Regions from separate parts of the Ruminococcus sp. Marseille-P328 genome, predicted to be linked through region 1. Evidence: riboswitches for the same ligand, from Rfam matches in the RefSeq annotation. Region 1 holds a riboswitch; each other region holds the start of a gene.
The links. Region 1 has a riboswitch for cobalamin ahead of ACESTK_RS07620 (ABC transporter substrate-binding protein). Riboswitches for the same ligand answer to the same signal wherever they lie in the genome.
Positions count from the first base shown of each region.

Region 2: linked by a shared signal. The riboswitch ahead of ACESTK_RS06325 (sirohydrochlorin cobaltochelatase) and the one ahead of ACESTK_RS07620 (ABC transporter substrate-binding protein) in region 1 are both predicted to bind cobalamin.
Region 3: linked by a shared signal. The riboswitch ahead of ACESTK_RS10635 (cysteine-rich small domain-containing protein) and the one ahead of ACESTK_RS07620 (ABC transporter substrate-binding protein) in region 1 are both predicted to bind cobalamin.
Region 4: linked by a shared signal. The riboswitch ahead of ACESTK_RS17355 (hypothetical protein) and the one ahead of ACESTK_RS07620 (ABC transporter substrate-binding protein) in region 1 are both predicted to bind cobalamin.

Region 1 covers NZ_CAXUBQ010000008.1:73,019-76,162, forward strand. Annotated here, with positions in the region: gene ACESTK_RS07615 (type I restriction endonuclease subunit R) at 1-954, shown strand, start outside; cobalamin riboswitch at 1,060-1,257, shown strand; gene ACESTK_RS07620 (ABC transporter substrate-binding protein) at 1,375-2,367, shown strand; gene ACESTK_RS07625 (iron ABC transporter permease) at 2,369-3,144, shown strand, end outside.
Region 2 covers NZ_CAXUBQ010000006.1:140,738-143,881, forward strand. Annotated here, with positions in the region: gene ACESTK_RS06310 (heavy metal translocating P-type ATPase) at 1-456, opposite strand, end outside; gene ACESTK_RS06315 (metal-sensing transcriptional repressor) at 556-939, opposite strand; partial or broken gene ACESTK_RS06320 (DUF6783 domain-containing protein) at 1,101-1,265, opposite strand; cobalamin riboswitch at 1,376-1,552, shown strand; gene ACESTK_RS06325 (sirohydrochlorin cobaltochelatase) at 1,755-3,131, shown strand.
Region 3 covers NZ_CAXUBQ010000013.1:44,807-47,950, reverse strand. Annotated here, with positions in the region: gene ACESTK_RS10645 (BMC domain-containing protein) at 1-55, opposite strand, end outside; gene ACESTK_RS10640 (phosphatase) at 335-1,048, shown strand; gene ACESTK_RS10635 (cysteine-rich small domain-containing protein) at 1,172-1,480, opposite strand; cobalamin riboswitch at 1,941-2,129, opposite strand; gene ACESTK_RS10630 (GDSL-type esterase/lipase family protein) at 2,221-3,144, opposite strand, start outside.
Region 4 covers NZ_CAXUBQ010000029.1:19,396-22,539, reverse strand. Annotated here, with positions in the region: gene ACESTK_RS17355 (hypothetical protein) at 1-1,450, opposite strand, end outside; cobalamin riboswitch at 1,648-1,849, opposite strand; gene ACESTK_RS17350 (VanW family protein) at 1,925-3,144, opposite strand, start outside.

The DNA.
Region 1 (3,144 bases):
TCCAAGGCAATCAGCGGTGCGGTCAACTTTATTGTCGCTGTGAATAAAGAACAGGAACGAGAGGATTTCCTGAAAGAGGCATTGCTGCTCAGGCAAGCATTGTCGCTGTGTTCCTCTCTGGCAGAAAAAGAGCTGCGTGTGGAAGCGGCATTCTTTGAATCCGTTCGTGTGCTTGTTACAAGATTGATGAATCAGGGAGAGGGGAAGAAAATTTCTCTGCCAGAAATGAATGCTCGCATTAACGAGCTTCTGAAAGCCAGTGTTCAGAGCGAAGGCGTCATTAACCTTTTCTCAGATATAAATCAGGAATTTTCGCTCTTTGATCCAAAGTTCCTTGAGGAAATCTCTAAAATGAAGGAGAAAAACCTTGCTGTAGAGCTGTTAAAAAGGCTGATTGCGGAACAGGTGCAGATTTACCGTCATACAAATGTGGTAAAATCGCAGAAATTCAGTGAAATTATACAGCGTGCTATGAATGCGTATCTGAATGGAATGTTGACCAATGAACAGGTTATTGAAGAATTGCTGAATCTGGCAAAACAGATTGCGACAGCTCATAAAGAGGGAGACAAGCTTGGACTGACTGCTGATGAACTGGCATTTTATGATGCGCTGACAAAGCCGGAGGCCATTAAGGATTTCTATGAAAACGAAGAACTGATTGCCATTACAAAGGAACTGGCAGATACACTGCGTAAGAACAGAACAATAGATTGGCAGAAACGGGATTCTGCCAGAGCGAAAATGCGTATGATGATTAAGCGGTTGCTCAAAAAGCATCGCTATCCGCCGGAAGGAATGGATGATGCAGTGCAGACCGTGATGACACAGTGTGAGCTATGGACAGATAATAATGATATGGAGAATTACGCTGAGAATAGCAAGGTGTATACCTATTCTCCGAAAACGGAATTGGGTATGGTTGCTGAAGACACGGCACCGTATGGGAAATAGATGTATAAGTAAGTAAGGGGATGCCTATATTATATTCAAAATCAAAAACATTGTTAAAGAAATATCTTTACTTTATTTAAGGGGTAAGTTATAATAATTCTGCTTAAAAGAATAAATGTGCCAAGTGCTGAAAAATATATAAAATTTATACTATTTTCAGAAGAGGGAATCAGGTGAGAATCCTGAACGATCCGGTCACTGTATTCAGTTATGCCACATTCATATCCATTGCATTTTTATGTGAGAAGGGAATGGGGATTTAAGCTGTAAGCCAGGAAACCTGCTTGGTTCATAGAAAGAAACTTCCGTGTAAAGTGCTGTCTTTCGTATCATGTTTTTTTGTGATGCCCGCTTTTTCATGGAAGCGGACTTTTTTCTTTTAAAAACAAAAAAACAAAAGAAAAAATAAGGAGAAAAAGCATGAAAAACATGAAAACAGCAGCAGGAATGTTATGTCTGGCAGGAATTCTCAGCCTGGGAATGGGAACAACTGTATTTGCGGAGGATGGAGACAGCCATTATCCCGTAACAATCACAACCTACAATTATGAGAACGAACCGGTTGAAATGACTTTTGAGAAAGCTCCGGAGAAAGTATTTGCATATGCAAACTCCAATATCGAAGAGCTTCTGGCACTTGGTCTCGGTGATAAGATCGTAGCTGCTTACGGTCTGGACGGTGATGTGCGTGAGGATTTAAAAGATGAATTTGACAAGATTCAGTATATGGATACCAAGCCATCCAAAGAGGAAGTTGTTGCAATGGAGCCTGATTTTATTGCGGCATGGTATTCTTCTTTCAGTGATGACTGGCTTTCGGATGTAAGCTTCTGGCAGGAGAGAGATGTAAATACATACATGTCCCTGAACAGTGCTGCAAAGGGACCGGCTTCTGAGTTCCCACGTACAATTGAAGACGAATATGAGGATATCCTGAACCTTGGCAAGATCTTTGATTGCGAAGACAAGGCAGAGGAAATCGTTGATCAGATGAAGGGTGAGATTGATAAAGTAAAAGAGCATGTAGAAGGAACAGACCCGTTATCCGTAGCAGTTCTTGAGGATGAGGGAGATTCCTTCCGCGTATATGGAACAGAGACACTTGGCGGAAATATTCCGGAGACACTTGGTGCAGAGCTGAAGCTTGGTGCAGAGAACTCTGAAAACGTTGGTGCAGAGGATCTGATTGCAGCTGATCCGGATGTATTATTCATGATTAATTATGATGGATTTATGACAGCTGATGAGGCAATCGCTGATATTACAGATAACCCTGCATATGCAAGCCTTTCTGCAGTTAAGAACAACAAAGTATTTTCTGTAAATCTGAACGAGGTATACTGCAGCGGTGTCAGAACCTATGATGGAATTATGACATTTGCAAAAGCATTATATCCGGATCTGTACGAATAAAATGAAAAGAAAACCGGATTTTAAAAATGGAATTTTTCATGGAAAGCCGATCTATGTGCTGGCGGTGATATTACTGACTGTGCTTCTGGTGATATCCATTCTGACTGCAGTTACCATTGGTTCTGTAGATCTTTCTGTGAAAGATGTGTATAGTGTAATTTTGTATAAAGTATTTGGAATCGGGGATCCGGAGATTTATGGTGTAGGAGCCATGTCTGATATTGTGTGGTTTATCCGCCTTCCCCGTATTCTTCTTGCAACAGCCGTTGGCATGGGTCTGGCAGTTGCAGGTGTGGTAATGCAGGCCATTGTGAAAAATCCGATCGCAGATCCGTATATTCTTGGTATTTCCTCTGGTGCATCTCTTGGTGCAACAGTGGCAATCTTTCTTGGAGTTGGAGCCGTATTTGGCTCCAACTCTATTGGAATCTGTGCATTTATCGGAGCCTTCCTTATTTCTGTACTGGTACAGATCACTGCAAATATAGGAGGCCGGGCAAATTCGGTCCGACTTCTGCTTGCAGGTACAGCACTTGGAAGTGTGTGCAGTGCATTTTCAAACTTTGTTGTCTATATTGCGGGCGACAGAGATGGAATCCAGACAGTTACTTTCTGGCTGATGGGAAGTCTGGCAGGCGCGAAATGGGAAAATCTGGCTGTGATTATTCCCTGCGTTTTTATAGCAACCCTGTTTTTCTGCACCCAGAGCCGTATTCTCAATATGATGCTGCTTGGAGATGAGGTATCCATCACATTAGGCACTGACCTGCACAGATA
Region 2 (3,144 bases), on a different contig from region 1:
CCTGAAGCCACTGATGAAAAATTTCTGATTGATGACCATGACGATTCCTGCAAGAAGCAGCTGTACAAGTCCCATGGCGATATGGTTGCCATCAAACCAGGCTGGCAGCGGCCATCCCCACATCATGTGTCCCATGGAAAAGTACATCAGCACCAGAAGAAAACCTACTGAGGCAATAAGCCGTTTCCTGAGGAGTGGCGTTTCGTGATCTTCCAAGGCTTTCTCAGCATCGGAAACGGATTCCGTCTGACCGGAAGCACCCTTCAGGCTGCAGCCGTATCCGGCTTCTTCTACAGCTGAGACAATGGCAGAGGCTGAGGCAGTTCCTTCCACTCCCATGGAATTGGTAAGCAGGCTTACGGAGCAGGAAGTAACTCCCGGAACCTTGTTTACCGCTTTTTCCACACGGGCGCTGCAGGCTGCACAGCTCATGCCGGTGACGTTGTATTGTTCCATAATAAATTCCTCCTTCGAATACAGTGTTTCGATACCAACGGACTGCTCTGCGCATTCGTACCTCCGCAGGCAGGTACACATTCGGAATGCGCTGGTATCTCACTTCATTAGCTTCTGCAAAGTTGCAACCAGCTCATCAATGGTTTCGTCTTTACCATCACGGATATCTCTTGCCACACAGGTTCGGATATGATTGGCGAGAAGTTCCTTATTAAATGCATTCACAGCAGCATTTACAGCTGCTGACTGAATAAGAATATCGTTGCAGTAAGCGTCATTCTCCAGCATTCCTATAATCCCCCTTATCTGGCCTTCAATACGTTTCAGACGGTTTACCAGCTTCCTGCGCTCTGCTTCGGAACGATCGGTGTGCTTGGTACAACAGCAGGAACAGACCTTCTTGGTAGGTTCCTGGCTGGAAAGAGTTTCTGGATTGGCTGCGGTGTGGCTGCAGCAGGATTCGGATTTATAATCAGCTGTCATAGGCGGACTCCTTTCCTTATATACCCCTTAGGGGTATGTATTTGATGAAACTAATATATACCCTGGCGGGGTATTTGTCAATAAGTAATTCACAGAAAAACTGAGAATTGCGGCGCGAAACCATGCGAAAGCATGATTCCTGTGTATCGCGAAGCGTGTTGCTATGAACGGAGTGAATAGTAATCTGTTTGAAAAATTATTCCCGCAATCTGCACGCCCCACTTTGCGGTATATTTCTTCCGAATTTGTTTGCGTAGTCAGCTACGGCGTCTTCATGCTACGGTGCCCTCATCCGGACGAAATCTCCCACAAATTGTGCCGCACATCTTGCGGAACGCATTTTTTAAATACACTATAGTTCATAGAAAATACATAAAAAGTTCATAAAAAATATATAATAATATGGTACATATTAAATATCCGAGTCGAATATGTATAATGGTTATAGCGCAAAGGTTGCATCATAAACATGATGCGCAAAAGAGAATCCGGTGAGAGTCCGGAACGATGCCGTCACTGTGTAAGGGAGCTGCTTCAGAGCCCACTGGGAAACCGGGAAGGGGGAGCAGTGTTGACCGAAGTCAGGAGAACTGCCTTTGCGTGGAATCTTAGGTCTGCGGTACACAGAACTTGTATTCTCATAACGATACATGAATATTTCCTGAATGTTTTTTGGAAGAAAAGTGTGTATATGAGAATGTGTGCAGTCGCAGAAAATGCGGCTGTTTTTATGCAATGGGAGATTGGTGATAGATTTCCCATAGGATTCTTTATACGTGATTCTATCCGGAAATACAAAAAAAGAGGAAAAAGAAATGAAAAGAAAATCTTTATTAGCAATCCTTCTTGCAGCTTCTATGGCAGCAAGCATGACAGCAGCAACAGCAACTGTTGCATTTGCAGAGACAGAGGAAGCAGCAGAGGAGACAACAGACGATGCAGAGGCAGCTGACGATGGGGAAGAAGCTGATGATGCTGAGACAACAGACGATGCAGAAGAAGCTGATGATGTTGAGACAACAAGCGATGTTGAAGTAGCTGACGATGCAGAAGAAGCTGATGATGCTGGGACAACAGACGATGCAGAAGCAGCTGATGACACTGCAGATGCAGATAAGGAAGCGGCTGATAAAGTAGCAGCACTTATCGATGCTATTTATGTTCAGGAGAGAACAGATGATACAGATAAGCAGTGCAAGGAAGCTAAAGAAGCATGGGATGCCCTTACAGATGCTCAGAAAGAGCTTGTAGAGGGAGAAGAGGCCAGCCCAGAGTATTTCGGACGTGATACAGGTGATGCTTCCAAGGATGATCCTCGTAATCAGGACGAGATCGGTGAGAATGAGCTTCTTGTAGTAAGCTTTGGTACATCCTTTAACGACAGCCGTGCAGAGGATATTAAGGGAATCGAGGATGCTCTTGCAGAAGCATTCCCGGATTGGTCTGTAAGAAGAGCATTTACCGCTCAGATCATTATCAACCATGTACAGGCAAGAGATGATGAGAAGATTGATAACATGCAGCAGGCACTTGACCGTGCAGTAGCAAACGGTGTTAAGAATCTTGTAGTTCAGCCTACACATCTTATGCATGGTGCTGAGTACGATGAGATGGTAGAAGCTATTGATGCTTACAAAGATAAATTTGAATCTGTAGCAATCGCTGAACCAATGCTTGGTGAGGTTGGCGATGACGCTACCGTTATCAACGATGACAAAGCTGCTGTTGCTCAGGCAATCACAGATGAAGCTGTAAAAGAAGCTGGATATGACAGCATGGAAGCAGCTGCAGAAGATGGAACCGCATTTGTATTCATGGGACATGGTACTTCCCATACAGCAAACGTTACATATGATCAGATGCAGACCCAGATGGAGAAACTTGAATTCACAAACGCATTCATCGGTACTGTAGAAGGTGAGCCAGAGGATACAGCTTGTGATGAAGTTATCAATAAAGTAAAAGATGCCGGATTCAAGAAAGTAATCCTTCGTCCGCTTATGGTTGTTGCTGGTGACCATGCAAACAATGATATGGCTGGTGATGATGATGACTCCTGGAAGAGCATGTTCGAGGCTTCTGGAGATTTCGATGAGATTGACTGCCAGATCGAAGGTCTTGGAAGAATTGACGCTGTTGAGCAGCTTTATGTAGCTCATACTCAGGCAGCTATTGATTCCATCGCGAAATAATTATCCTGGTATA
Region 3 (3,144 bases), on a different contig from region 1:
GCTCCTGTACGATTCTCTGTTTCATTTCCGGAGACATATTATCTGTGTATCCCATTTTCTCCTCCTGAATAAAGAGTTTTTATAATCTGATTTGATTATACCTTTCTGATTTCCAAGTGTCAACAAAAAGCAACATTTCCTGGCATGTTATATGTGGTTTTTCTTGTAGTACAATGTTGTTTTTATTTGTTTTCTCTGTTTTTTCTTATTTATGATTGACATGTTTTTTTCCCTCTGGCATACTAAAGTTAACTGTAAATGGCTTTTCAAAACACTTTTATAGTGAAATTACCAGCTGCATATATTCACGTAATCTTGACTAGGAGATGATTTTATGTATCTTTCTGATATACACACACATTCCATTGCCAGCGGACACGGCACAACCTGCACCATCAGCGACATGGCAAAGGCTGCTTCTCAAAAAGGGCTGAAGCTTCTTGGAATCACAGACCACGGACCAGCCACTCTGTCTGCCGGAACTTCTTCTTATTTCCGAAGCCTGATCTATTCGCCCAGGAAGCGTTTCGATGTGGAATTATTATATGGAATTGAACTGAACATTCTGGATACCGATGGAAAAACAGATCTGCCACAGGAGCTTCTTGATAAGCTGGACTACGCAATCGCCAGCATGCATTATCAGAATTTCCGGCCAAAGACCAGGGAAGAAAATACTGCTGCTTTTCTGAACGTAATGAAGAATCCGGTTATAAAGATCCTGGGACACATTGATAATCCCCAGTATGACATAGATTACGACGCAGTTGTAAAGGCTGCCGGTGAAAACGGTGTTCTCCTTGAGATCAACGAAGCTTCCCTGGCACCTTACGGATATCGGGGCGATACCCATGCCAACTGCGCGCAGATCCTGTCCTGCTGCCGGAAGTATCTGGTTCCAATCGTGCTTTCCAGTGACAGTCATGGAACAGAGCATATTGGAGACTTCACTTATGCCGCTGATTTCGTTCATAATGCTATGTTTCCAGAGGGTCTGATTCTCAACAACCAGATTCCGAAATTAAAGATGCTGTTAAGCATACGATAAAAAGGATCCAGCTTGCAGAATTCCAATGGAATTTTGCATTACGCAAAAACTCTCCGAGAAATATAAATACGTAAGCTTAACTTCGTATATATTCCGGAGAGTTTTTTATACTTATTTCTTTGATTACTCATTTTCATTTTTATGATCTGCTTCTCTTACTTTCTGCATCATCGCAGCAAGTTCCTGATATTTTCCTGTCACATAACCGTAGTTTTTCTTCTTATGAGGTAGCTGACAATTCGTACAATCTTTAAATCCCTTCTCATTATATTTGAAATTTCCGCCGCATTTGTCTCCAAGGGCATAAAGCGGGCAATAGCAGAACAGACAGTTAAAGTCCTCTGGATCAGCTCCTTTATGGCATGGAAAATACTCACATTTCTTATGACTGAAATAAGCGTATTCTTTATCTTCCCAATATTTTTTCTCCATATTTCTCTCCTTATCTCATACAGCTCAAAACAAAATATTCTTTATATTCTATTTCGTAATGCCCCAAAATCAAATGCAAAAAAAGAATCCCGCTTACAGGAATAGAATACGGCCAGAGCGTGTTTAAAAAAGGCTTTCTGTAAGATGTGCGTCACACCCTGCAGGAGATTACGGGAATAATTCTACAAACAGGCTCAGGAAAAGTGTAAAAAAAATACCGCATATGCGGCTTCTGAATCATCATTATTTAAGAGGGAGCGATGCTACTCCGGGGTAGAATATGATCCGTTCATATATACGCGGAGGGAACGGTTTCATCCGAAGTAGTATCGCCTGCCATTTAATCTGTATAATTCTTCTGAACAGGCGATCATTCCATAAAAAATGTCCACTCACAAAAGCGGACAACATCTCAGGGCTGCGGATTCCCCAAAACTGGTTGTTACACTTTCATCGGAAGTTTAACCTCGCCATACCAAGCAGGTTTCCTGGCTCCAGGATCATCACATCCTCTCTCCTTCTCATGCGCAAGCACAATGGACTATGAGATTCGCTCCTCTGTTACAGTGACCGGATCGCTCAGGTTTCTCACCTGATTCCCTCTTTCTGCCAGCTTATAGCTGTCAGCACTTAATATGTTCACTATGGAATTATACTGACACCATAGTACCACCGGTCACTGTCTTTGTCAACCCTTTGAAAAGATTTTTGTTATTTTTTTATCAACCAGATGTTGCTAGTCACGGCGTGACCAGCAGCGTCATTTTTTCCTGAATCTTCTCCACCAGGATTTTCGCTGTTCTTTCATGAGATCTGTGCCCTGGGTGCTGCCTTGATCCAAATTCTCCTTCCTGTGTATCCGGAAGCTTCACAAATTCCACGCGCTCATCCCCTGTTTTTCTTTTATAATTCCCCACCGCTTTCTCAAGCGTAGGCAAAATCTCATCTCCAAGCATTCCATAACACCACAGAATATAGCTTTCTGGATTACATACGCGCAGTTTTCTCAAAAAGTCTTCCACAGCCTTTCCAACTCTGTCCATATTCTTCGTGCCGCTGCTGTCGTTTGTCCCCAGATTCACTACGATCACATCAGGCTGAAACTTCTGGAAATCCCATTTTTCCATAGCACCCAGTTGTTTGTTTCTTTCTCCATTTAAAAGACCGCACACCTGCTCATAATATAGCGGGATTGCCTGCTGCTCATTGCCTTCCCAGGAACAGAAAACGCCCCAGCCGCTCTGACTGATGCAATTGTACACCGCGCCCAGTTCTTTTGCTGCCATATATGCATAATTATCCACGGCATTAAAGCAAAAGGAATTCCATGTCATTTCTTCTCCTGCACCGCTGCCGCCCTCACCAGAGGTAATGCTGTCCCCTATTACCTCCAATCTGAGCTTTGGTGTTTCAAGAGGTAAAAACTCACCGTCAGTTTCAACCTCCAGAAGCTGAAGCAATGTTTTTTCATCTGTGGGAAACGCAGGAGTATCACGAAGAAGCTTTACATTTCTTACCTTATCCCTTTCCATATTACGGAAAAGACAGATTTCCTGTTCTCCCTTATTTACCATAAGCCGTTGGGACAATACGCCGTCTACGATCACATCCACCCATGGCTCAAAAACATCATAATCGGAGCGGATTTTCACCCATATTTCTGT
Region 4 (3,144 bases), on a different contig from region 1:
TTGGAGTTGCTGTTGGTGTAGGAGTTGCTGTCGGTTTTTTATTTGGCTTTGCAGTGGGTGCAGGAGTTGCTGTGATTGTTGTGTCAGGAGCAGTATCTGGCTGCGGATCATCCTGTACGTCACCTATCTTATTCAAAGTGCCGGACTGGAAAGTCAGGATCCTGTCATACCAGATCTGGTTTTTGTGGGAAAAAGCAGCAACTGCAATTCCATTGTCCAGGGCTTCAACGGGAATCTCATATGTATATTTGCCATTTGCGTCTGCCACATATGGAATCCAGGTGGAGGAATCGGCTGCGGCAGCTTCTTCTTTTGTTCCAAGACATAGATAGTCGTAACCAGTTCCGCTTAAAGTAAGAACAGCTGTCATCTTTCCGTTTTTGGAAGTAAGGACACAGTCAATTACACGGAACATAGATGAACTGGAGTTTACTGTAATATTATAAATTCCGCTTGCACAGCTGCCTGGAGCAGGGGGTGCTGTTGGCTCTGGGGTGGTGGTTGCTTCCGGAGTTGTGCTTGGCACTGGAGTTTCAGTTGGTGCAGGAGTCTCAACCGGTGCTTCGGTAGGCTCTGGGGAAACAGTTGGTTCCGGTGTTGGAGCAGCAGTTGGCAGTGGAGTGGCAGTTGGCTCAGGGGCTGCAGTTGGCTCTGGAGTAGCTGTTGGTTCCGGGGCTTTCATTCCTGGAACGTTCAGTTTCAAAGCCATATTTGTGTACCATTTCTGATTTTTTACAGAAAATGGTACGATGCTGAAAGTCTGGACCTGTTCACTGGCAGGAACCTCAAAAATGAAAGTATAACCATCTTCATTTTCTGTACCAACGATTGCTGCTGCATTTTTTGCTTCGTCAGGATCTTCCTTAGAACCAAGATAAAGCTTCTCATAGTTCTTTCCGTCAGTATTGAGGGTTATCTTAATTTTATCACCATTTAATTCAGCAGAAGAGCTTTTGATTTTAAGCATTTTATATGCACTGTTATCTTCCTTGTCAATGGTCATGTTGGAACCATCTGGGTTCAGATCCTCTGGCTTTGTTTCTGGTTTATCTGTCTCTTCGGTTTTGCCCTCTTCTGTTGTTTCTGGTGCAGCTGTAGGCTGTGGAGCTTCTGCTTCCTCATTTTTGCTTTCTTCAGCAAGTGATGCAGTAACCTCAGGAGTGGTCTCAGAGGCAGGTGTTTCTGTAGCAGCAGGTGTCTCTTTCACAGCAGAGGCATCCACTGCTGCCGGAGTTACTGTAGTGTCAGTGTTTTCTTCCTCAGCTGTTGCGTTCTCCTGCACAGGAGTCTCAGCAGCAACAGCAGTCTTCTCCGCCTCTGTTTCTGGAGTTGGTGTAACAGAAACCTGTACGTTTGCATCCTCATTTTCTGCCTGTGTAAGTACAGCAGGAGTGACCGTCATCGCGACGGAAAGAAACAGTGCAAGAAAGCGTTTTGAATTTCTTTTCATTTCTTTTTCCTCGATTCTTCCTATTATTTTATAATTTGAATAAATCCCAACTGCTTCTGGAGCCTGTTTGTACAATGGGCAATCCTGACAGGATTATTTCAAAAAAATGCCTGCTTCCTCTGAGAAAACAGGCATTAAAAATTCAATATATTGTATTATCAAATATATTAATGAGAATGAAGTACTTTCTTCGGAAGCTTTCATTAAACGAATTCAGCAGGTTTCCTGACTTACAGATCAACACAGAATCCATCCTTCTCAGCAATATACCAATGGTTTCACTGGATTCTACTCCCTGGTTACAGTGACCGGATCGTTCAGGACTTTCACCTGATTCCCTCTTAGAGCGTGTTGAAAAAATATTCTCACAATCTGCACGCTGTAGCAGACAGATATGTCTGGCACTGAAAACGGATTTATTCAATTCACCTCATTATAGCAGACCGTTATGTCGAAATCAATAGATTTATAGGGTTATTGCTTGTATTTACTGTACCCGACTTCATCTGTGCGGAGAAGTGTTCCATTCTCATCGTAGACACTGCGGTAGGTTTTACAGGTGTTTGGATCGGAATGCTCTGTAGTAATCTCTACCGTATTATTGTCAGTTTGGGTTCCGTAAATGGATACCGTTACGGCTTCCTCTTTTTCATCGTAAGAGGCTTCAATTTTAATTGGATAAGCAGTATTATTCTGAAAACGGAAATCCTGACCTCCCCACACCACTGCTGCGTCCAGACCATCCTCAACATAATCAATTCGGGCAGCGTGATTATGACGCTCAACAATGGTCAGATCAGACTGCAGGCATGCCATAAACAACGTAGTGGAAATCTGGCAGATTCCGCCTCCGATATCCTGGGCATGTTCGCCTCCTACAATTACAGTTGCTTCCCTGTACCCTCGTTCCTCAGTACGTGGACCTAAAGTATCGTTGTAGGAAAAAATCTGTCCTGGCTGAAGTTCCACTCCATCACAGGCTTCCACGGCAAGCTTCAAATTGGCAACACGGTTTTCGGTACCGCCGCCATATGTAGTATAAGTACCAAGAAGATTCAGATAAGGAAGGGCTTCTAGCTCTTCTGTAGAAACTTCGGGTAGGGTTATTTCAAGGGGGATGGTAATCTTTGCCCCTTCTTTTGCTTTTTCCAGCTTCTTTGCAGCTGACTTCACATCAAATGAAATTCCGGTAACTGCCGGAATAATTTCATTATTTTCCCCCAGAGAAGCATCTGTGGCATCTGTATGTACTTTTTCATAATAGGCTTCCAGATCCAGTTCCTCTGGCGGTGTCTTCATAGTAGGACATTCGATAACAGCTTCATAATCTTCTATGGAAATTGCTTTTAGAATCGCTTCTTTCAATGCATCCATATCCGGACCGATTCCGGTTTTTCCCTTAGTGATAACCAGCTCTGTATCTGTAAGTTCACAGGAAGTCTGTATAGTGGTGGATCCCTTTGAAATTCCAGCATCCTCCAGAAGCTTGTCCAGTTCGTCTTTGTTTCGGGCTTCTGGCATAAGGGTGACTTCTTCCTTTGTCTTGCTGTTCATCAGTTCGATGCGGTCAGTTCCATGAGTAAACCAGGCACCATGTCCAAGAGCATAGGCACTTTCTACAATTGATTTTACATCAAGACCGAGAACAGGATAGATGGATACCTTAAAGTTCTTTCCATTCAGGGTAATGGTCA